DNA from 2 places in the Pseudomonas sp. SCB32 genome. Region 1 is predicted to be linked to the other one. Evidence: riboswitches for the same ligand, from Rfam matches in the RefSeq annotation. Region 1 holds a riboswitch; the other holds the start of a gene.
What was found. A riboswitch is a leader RNA that binds a small molecule or an ion and turns the genes downstream of it on or off. The one in region 1 is predicted to bind cobalamin.

Region 1 (4,315 bases):
CCGCGGCCAACGCCGCGCGGCCGATGGCACCGGCGCCGGCGGAGAAGCGCAGGTCCTGCACCACGTCGACCATGCCGCAGGCGTGGATTACGCGCACGGCCAGTTTCTCCAGGTCGGCCGGGATGCCGGTGAGGTCGGCTTCGGCGCGGATGGTGGCGAAGGATTGGCGATAGATCGCCTGGCCGTCGCGAATGTAATCAAGCATCGATAGAGGCTCCAGGTGCGGCCAGCAGGTCGCCGGCGGCATCGAGGGAAAGGTTGCGCGCCAGCGGCTGGCCGAAGCCGGCCACGCCATCGGCGCGACGGAACAGGTCATAGCGGCCGTCGGCGACGGCCAACAGGGTGTAGGGCACTACGTGGGCGGCGGCGCAGGAGCGCGGGCAGCCGCACAAATGCACGCCGTCCGGCGGCGTGTGGTGCAGTCGCTCGGCCAGGCGCAGGGCATCGGCCTTGGTGTCGGCCAGCCCGCGTGCGCAACCGCTGGAGCCGCTGCAGGCGACGATGCGCGACAGCGGCTGGGCGGGATCGATCAGCAGCCCGAGGTTGCCAAGGGTTGCGAGCACTATGGCGGCGTCGACCTGCGCCACGTCCGGCAGGATCAGACTCTGCCAGGGTGTCAGACGCAGCTGGCCGCCGCTGAAGCGCTCCGCCAGTTCGGCAAGGCCGAACAGGGTGCTGCTGTCGAGGCGTCCGAGGACGAATCCTGCACCGACCATGACGCGCTCTGGCTGACGCTGAGGACATATCCCGAGATGGCCGAAAGCTGCCGGCGCAGGACGCCTCCAGTTATCCACAGTCGGGCCGAGTTGCAGCGCGAAGGGCAGGCGTTGCTGCAGGTGCTCCAGCAGCACCTCGTCGCCGAGCATCTCGCGCAGATGACGCATGCGTGTCTGGCCGTCGCCGGCGAGATCGAGGAACAGGTGCAGCAGGGCTTCAACCAGCAAGGGCAACCGCTCGGTGGTCACGGCGGCAAGGGCGGGGCGATCGGTCTCCTGCTGCGGCGGGCAGCCGGCCAGGCCGAAGGCGAACAGCGGTGCTTTGTCGTCGGACATGGCCGACAGCCAGATATCGTTGGGGTGCTCCAGCATTGCCATGGCCTCACCGCCGTCCAGATGCACACCGAACTTGGCCGACAGACCATGGAAACGCGGGGTGCGCTCCAGCAGGTCGAGCAGCTGGCGCGCCAGTGGTGCGGCATCGAATGCCGTAGCGGCATCCAGGCCGATAGCCGGGCTGACCAGCAGGTTGCGCACGTCGTCCGCCGCCAGCTCGCGAGGGCCCAGGCCAGCGGCCAGCAGCTCGCGGCTCAACGCATTTTCGGCGCCGGCATGTACGCCGCGGATCTGCAGGTTGGCGCGGTTGGTCGCTTCCAGAACACTATCAGCATGGCGCTCAGCGGCCAGGGCGATGGCGCGTGCGGCGCGGGCATCGAGTTGCCCGCAGGGCAGCTTGATGCGGCAGATGCCGCCATCGCGGGAGGCCACGATGCGCAGCAGGCCGGGGCAGGCCGAAGCTCGGACGGGCAGGGCAGATGAGTCGTGCACTCAGGTCACCAGGGCTGGGTCGCGGTGACCTGCGAATCCCCCAAAGGGGACTTCACGACACCGATACACCCCGCTCGATGTCTGCACGCGCGACTGGTCTCGTCGGCAGGTCTCCTGGCTGGCAGGTCCTCATCCAGCGCGGCCTTCCCGGTTTCCCAGTGGCCGGATCGACGGCAGCGGGCACTTGCCTGCCAGGCGATCGAGTTGCGCGGACTCGCTGCTTACAGTTGCGGGGGCAGCCACGGTTTTTCCGTGTTCCCTCTTCGGCTCCCGGATGCGTCGCCTTCAAGCAGCGAAGCGTCCTACGAGCACCGACGATGCGGGTATTATGCCTGCTTTGCCCGAGGGCGGAACAAGCCTGCCCGTCGGATCGATCGTCGCACCCCTTCAGAGGAATTCCCATGACGCCTTGGCTGACCATTGTCGGCATCGGCGAGGACGGTTATGCCGGCCTCGGCAAGGCCGCGCGCCGCGCCCTGCTTGCCGCCAGCGAGGTGATCGGCGCGCCGCGCCAGTTGGAACTGCTGCCGCACTGCCTGCGCGCCAACCGCCAGGCCTGGCCCAGCCCGTTCAGCCTGGAGCCGGTGTTGCGCCGGCGAGGCGAGCCGACTTGCGTGCTGGCCAGCGGCGACCCGATGCTGTTCGGTGTCGGGGCGAGCCTTGCCCGTCAGATTCCACCCGAGGAAATGCAGGTACTCTCCGCACCGTCCTCTGCCTCGCTGGCGGCCGCACGGATGGGCTGGGCACTGCAGGACTGCGTGCTGCTGTCATTGGTGGCGCGTCCCCTGGCGGCGCTCAACGCGCAGATCCACGATGGCGCGAAGCTGCTGATCCTCAGCAATGACGGCGACAGCCCCGCCGCCATCGCTGCGCTGATTTGCGAACGCGGCTTCGGCCCGAGCCGGATCAGTGTGCTGGAGCATCTGGGTGGCGAGTCCGAGCGGCGCATCGACGGGCTGGCCAGCGACTGGTCCCCGGGCGAGGCCGCCACACTGAACCTGGTGGCGCTGGAGTGCGTGGCGGGCGCCGACGCCTTGCGCCTGCCGCTGACCACCGGCCTGCCGGATGACGCCTTCCGCCACGACGGGCAACTGACCAAGCGCGATGTGCGCGCTGTGACCCTGGCACGGCTGGCGCCCCGGCCGGGTGAACTGCTGTGGGATGTCGGCGCCGGGTGCGGCTCCATCGGTATCGAATGGATGCGCGCCCACCCTACCTGCCGTGCCCTGGCCATCGAAGCGAATGACGGACGTCAGGCGCATATTCGTTTCAACCGCGACGCCCTCGGTGTACCGGCCCTGCAACTGGTCTGCGGCGCGGTGCCGGAAGCCTTGCAGGGGCTGGCGCGCCCCGACGCCATCTTCATCGGCGGCGGTGTGACCGTGCCCGGTGTCCTCGAGCACTGCTGGGATCAGCTCAAACCCGGCGGCCGGCTGGTGGCCAATGCCGTTACGCTGCAGAGCGAGGCGATGCTGGTGAGCTGGCGCGAACGTATCGGCGGCGAACTGACCCGTCTTTCCGTGGCCCAGGCCCAGCCGCTGGGTGGCTTCGATACCTGGCGCGCGGCGTTGCCGATTACCCTGTTGGAAGTCTGGAAACCGCTGGCCGACTGAACCATGCGTGACGAAACCCCCGAAGAGCCCCGTCCGCTGCGCAGCGGCTACACCACCGGCAGCTGCGCCACCGCCACCAGCCTTGCGGCGGCGCGTCTGCTGCTGACCGGCGAGGCCTGCGACGCGGCGCAGATCGCCTTGCCCAGGGCGCGCATCGCCACCCTGCGCCTGGAGTTCTGCCGGCTGACCGCCGATGGGGCGGAAGCGGGCACGCTGAAGGATGCCGGCGACGACCCGGACGTGACCCATGGGGCGCTGGTCTTCGCCCGTGTCGTCCTGAGCGCCGAACCAGGTGTGCGCTTCCATGCCGGTGAAGGTGTCGGCACCGTGACCAAGCCCGGTCTGGTGCTCGCGGTGGGCGAGCCGGCGATCAACCCGGTGCCTCGCCAGATGATGCAGGACAACCTCGCCACGCTGGCCGCCGAGTGCGGCTATGGCGGCGGCTTCGAGGTCACGATCAACGTCGAGGGCGGCGCCGAGTTGGCGCTGAAGACCATGAATCCGCGCCTGGGGATTCTCGGCGGACTGTCGATTCTCGGCACCACCGGCATCGTCCGGCCGTTCTCCTGTTCGGCCTACATCGCGTCTATCCAGCAGGGCATCGATGTTGCCCGCGCCAATGGTTTCAGTCATCTCGCCGCTTGCACCGGCAACGCCAGCGAGGACGCCATGCGCCGTCGCTACGGCTTCGACGACACCGCGCTGATCGAGATGGGCGACTTCGTCGGCGCGGCCCTCAAGCACCTGCGCAAGGCGCCGGTGGAGCGCTTCAGCGTCTGCGGCGGCTTCGGCAAGATCAGCAAGCTCGCCGCCGGCCACATGGACCTGCACAGCCGCCATTCCAGCATCGACCTGCCGCAACTGGCCGAATGGGCCGCGGAGATCGGCGCGTCGGCGGACCTGCAACAGCGCATGCGCGAAGCCAACACCAGCCAGCAGGCCCTGGCGCTGTGCCGCGCCGAAGGCATCCCCTTGGGCGACGCCATTTGCGCCCGCGCGCTGGCCGTCGCCCGGCGCATCGTGCCGACCGAGGTGCGGTTGGAAGTCTTTGCCATCGACCGCCAGGGCAACCTGGTGGGCGAGGCGCTGGAGGATCGATGACACGCGTCCTGCTGCTGGGAGGCATTGGCGAGGCACTGGCCCTCGCGCGGCGCCTCG
Region 2 (4,315 bases), 130 kb from region 1:
CGACATCCTTTCCCACCTGGCGGCACTGCCGGAGGACGAGGCGGCCGCCAAGCACGCCTGGTTGCTGGAGCACGAGCGCGAGCTGGCCGTGGCGTCGACCGCCGCGCCCGGCGCGGTGGCGCTGGTGCGCGCGCTGCACGGCGCGGGCTATCGACTCGGCATCCTGACCCGCAATGCCCATGAGCTGGCGCTGATTACCCTGGACGCCATCGGTGTTGGCGACTGCTTCCTCACCGAGGACGTCCTCGGCCGTGGCGAGGCTGATCCCAAGCCCAGCCCGGACGGCCTGCTGCGTCTGGCGGCGCGCTGGGACGTGGCGCCGCAGCGGATGCTGATGGTCGGTGACTACCGCTTCGACCTCGACTGCGCCCGCGCGGCTGGCGCACACAGTGCGCTGGTCAACCTGGCCGACAACCCCTGGCCGGAGCTGACCGACTGGCACGCGCAGGATTGCGCGGAGCTGGGGCGGATGGCCGGGCTTCTGGTTTAGGTCCGCTGCCGGGCGGGTTCGCGAGCAAGCTCGCTCCTACAGGATCTGGCTCGCGCTGATCGATCGGGTCACGCCGGGCTGCTCGTCGTAGGACCGAGGGGGCGCCTAGCCCATGGGCGCGAATCGCGGTCATAGCCCGCTCCTACGGTGTTCGGGAGCGTCGAACCGTAGGATGGGTGGAGCCCTGGCGATACCCATGCGGTCGATACAGGGGCTGATGGGTATCGCTTCGCTCCACGCCATCCTACAAAAGCACAGAAGCGCTGGGGTCTTCGGAAGGCCTTACAGCTCCGGCGTCCAGGTCACCGCCAGCAGTGCGGTGCGGCCTGGTTCGCGGTACGGGTGTGCTTCGCCCATGTAGTCCGTCGGACTGGTCGGGCGCAGGTAGTCGCCCAGGGCGTAGTCGCGGTCCAGCGCGTTATCGAGCTTCAGGTCGAAGCGCAGTTCGTCGCTGGCCAGCCAACTGGTGCGCAGGTCGAGCACGCCGTAGCCGCCGAGTTCGCGGGTGTTGGCCGCGTCGTCGTAGCGCTGGCTGACCGCGCGCCAGGAGCCGCCGACGCCGTAGGCGCCGAACTGCCGGTCGAGGTCCAGGCTCAGGGTGCGACGGGCGCGGGTCGGCAGGGTGTGGCCGGTGTCGCGGTCACGCGGGTCGATCAGGCTCAGGCCCAGGTTGGCCTGCCAGCCCAGCACCTTGCGGGCGACGCTGGCCTCGAAGCCGTCGATGCGCGCCTTGGCGATGTTCTCCGGCTGGTTGCTGGTGCTGTCCCAGGCGATCAGGTTGTCGACCTCGGTGCGGTACAGCGAGGTCTCCAGGTGGGTCCCGGAGAAGTCGCCACGCCATTGCAGCTCATAGGTCTTCGAGGTCTCGGCCTTGAGGTTGGGGTTGCCGGCGCCGGGGTAGTAGAGGTCGCTGAAGGTCGGCGCGCGGAAGCCTTCGCCGTAGCTGGCGATCCAGCTCTGGTTGTCGCCCACCGGCAGGCTGAAGGCGGCGTTCCAGCTGTTCTGGGTGCCGTAGACCTGGTTGTCGTCGTGGCGCAGGCCCAGTTCGGTGCCGAAGGATTCGCCCTTGAAGCTGTGCTGGACGAAGAAGGCGTGGTTCTCGCGCCGGTCCTGGTCGGGCGCGGAGCTGCCTTCCACCCGGTCTTCGTACCAGTCGGTGCCGAGGGCGAGCTGGTTGGCGGCGTCCAGTTGCAGGCGGTTGATCCAGCCCGCCGAGTAGCGGGTGGTTTCCAGGGTGCCGTTGTTCCAGCTGTCGGCGGCGCCCAGAGCCTTGTTGCGGTCGAAGCTGCGGCCCAGTTCCAGGCGGCTGTTCCAGATGTCATTGAGCTGGCCGTCGAGGAAGCCGCTGTAGCTGCTGACGCGGAATTCGTCGCGGGGCGAGCCCGGGTCGAAGTTGTAGGCGTCGTCGTACTCGTTCTTGCCGCGCTGGTCGTTGAGGTTCAGGCCGGCCTTCCAGTCCTCGTTGAAACGGTGGTCGAGGTTCAGGTGCACGGCCTTGTTGCGCTGGGCATCGTGGTCGCTGTCGGCGCCGACCTTGTCGGTGGTGCGGTCCCAGCCGGCGCTCTCGTCGAGGCTACCACCCAGGCTGTAGGTGGTGCGCTCGTCGCCGCCGGACAGGTTCATGCTGCGCTCGACAGTGCCGTAGCTGCCGGCCGCCAGGCGCACTTCCGGGTGCAGTCCGGCTTCGCCGCGGCGGGTGAAGATCTGGATCACGCCGCCGATGGCGTCGGCGCCGTACAGCGAGGAACGCGGGCCACGGGTCACTTCCACGCGCTCGATATTGTCGATGCTCAGGTAGTCCAGGCGGGCGATGCCGGTGCTGGCCGAGGCGATGCGCTGGCCGTCGACCAGCACCAGGGTCTGCGCGGTGCTGGTGCCGCGCACGGAGTAGGAGATCACGCCGCCGGAGCTGCCGATCTGTACACCGGGCACGCGCTTGAGCAGCTCGGGCACGCTGCGCACCTGCAGGCGCTCGATGTCCTGGCGGGTGAACACGCTGTTGGCGGAGGTGGCCTGGGCGCGCGGCTGGACCTGGCGACCGGAGGTGATCACCAGCGCGGGCATGGCGTAGATGTCACCGCTCGGAACGCTGGCATCGGCGAAGGCCAGGCCGGGCAGGAGGCCGGTGGCCAGGGCGAGTCGGGTCAGTTTCATGGAACGTCCTCAAAAGCGGTCGGATGACTTTCGAGGAGGGCGTGGCAAGGGCGGCAGGCCGCACTTGACGGTGCGGCCCTCCGCAACACCAGTCGGGGCGTACGAGGGCGGTCTCCGGGCTGCCGACGCTCACGTCTGCGGCCTTCCCATGCGGATGCACAGTGGCGGTTCACAGCGCGGCAGGCCAGGGCCTGCGGTCGGTTACCGTTGCGGGGGCAGCGCAGGTCTTTCACCTGCTTCCCGTTACCTCGAACGAAAACGGGCGCACCTTAGTGGGTGCGCCCGTCGCTGGCAATACTCCGGGAGAGGCATGCGCTCAGCGGTTGCCGAGCGCCTCCAGGCGAGCGCCCACCGAGCGTTCGATGCCGGCAGCGTCAAGACCGCACTCGGCGAGCATCTGCGCCGGCTTGGCGTGCTCCACGTAGTAGTCCGGCAGGCCCAGGTGCAGGACCGGCTGCAGGATGTTCTCGCGGGCGAGGAATTCGCTGACGGCGGCGCCGGCGCCACCCATCACCGAGTTTTCCTCGAGGGTCACCAGCAGTTCGTGGCTGGCCGCCAGCTGGCGCACCAGTTCCTCGTCCAGCGGCTTGACGAAGCGCATGTCGGCGACGGTCGCGTCGAACTGCTCCGCCACTTTCAGTGCCTCGGCCAGCTGCACGCCGAACACCAGGAAGGCGACCTTGCCGGCCTTGCCTTCGCGGCGCACCACGCCTTTGCCGATTTCCACCGGCTCCAGCGCCTGTTCGATGGGCGCGTTGGGGCCGGTGCCGCGCGGGTAGCGCACCGCCGCCGGGCCTTCGAAGTGATGGCCGGTGGTGAGCAGCTTGCGCAGTTCATTCTCGTCGCTGGGGGTCATCACCAGCATGCCAGGGATGCAGCGCAGGTAGGAGAGGTCGAAGCTGCCGGCGTGGGTCGGGCCGTCTTCGCCGACGAGACCTGCCCGGTCGATGGCGAACAGAACGTCGAGGTTCTGCACCGCGACGTCGTGGATCAGTTGGTCGTAGCCGCGCTGCAGGAAGGTGGAGTAGATCGCCACCACCGGCTTTGCGCCGTCGCAGGCCATGCCGGCCGCCAGGGTCACGGCGTGCTGCTCGGCGATGGCGACGTCGAAGTAGCGGTCCGGGAACTTGTCGGCGAAGGCCACCAGGTCCGAACCTTCCTTCATCGCCGGGGTAATGCCGACCAGGCGCGGGTCCTGCGCTGCCATGTCGCACAGCCACTGGCCGAACACGCTGGAGTACTTGGGCCCGGAGGGCTTCTTCGGTTCCGCCGGGGCCTTGATCGGCTCCAGCTTGGTGATGGCGTGGTAGCCGATCGGGTCGACCTCGGCCGGGCCGAAGCCCTTGCCCTTCTTGGTGACCACGTGGAGGAACTGCGGGCCGTCCAGGTCACGCATGTTGCGCAGGGTGGCGATCAGGGTCGGCAGGTCGTGGCCGTCGATGGGGCCGACGTAGTTCCAGCCCAGCTCCTCGAACAGGGTGCCGGGGACCAGCATGCCCTTGGCATGTTCCTCGACCTTGCGCGCGATCTCCCAGGCGCCGGGCAGGCGCGAGAGGATCTTCTTGCTGCCCTCGCGCATGCTCGAATAGGTGCGGCTGGAGATGATCTTGGCCAGGTAGTTGGACAGGCCGCCGACGTTCTTGGAGATCGACATGTCGTTGTCGTTGAGGA

Region 2: it holds a riboswitch for cobalamin, as region 1 does, so the genes downstream of both, GA645_RS04075 (TonB-dependent receptor domain-containing protein) here and cobG (precorrin-3B synthase) in region 1, are expected to answer to the same signal.

The regions. Positions count from the first base shown of each region.
Region 1 is NZ_CP045118.1:706,011-710,325, forward strand. Features, by position in the region: gene GA645_RS03410 (precorrin-8X methylmutase) at 1-205, opposite strand, end outside; gene cobG (precorrin-3B synthase) at 198-1,544, opposite strand; cobalamin riboswitch at 1,631-1,875, opposite strand; gene cbiE (precorrin-6y C5,15-methyltransferase (decarboxylating) subunit CbiE) at 1,946-3,157, shown strand; gene GA645_RS03425 (cobalt-precorrin-5B (C(1))-methyltransferase) at 3,161-4,258, shown strand; gene GA645_RS03430 (cobalt-precorrin-6A reductase) at 4,255-4,315, shown strand, end outside.
Region 2 is NZ_CP045118.1:839,272-843,586, forward strand. Features, by position in the region: gene GA645_RS04070 (HAD family hydrolase) at 1-490, shown strand, start outside; gene GA645_RS04075 (TonB-dependent receptor domain-containing protein) at 773-2,644, opposite strand; cobalamin riboswitch at 2,732-2,931, opposite strand; gene dxs (1-deoxy-D-xylulose-5-phosphate synthase) at 2,961-4,315, opposite strand, start outside.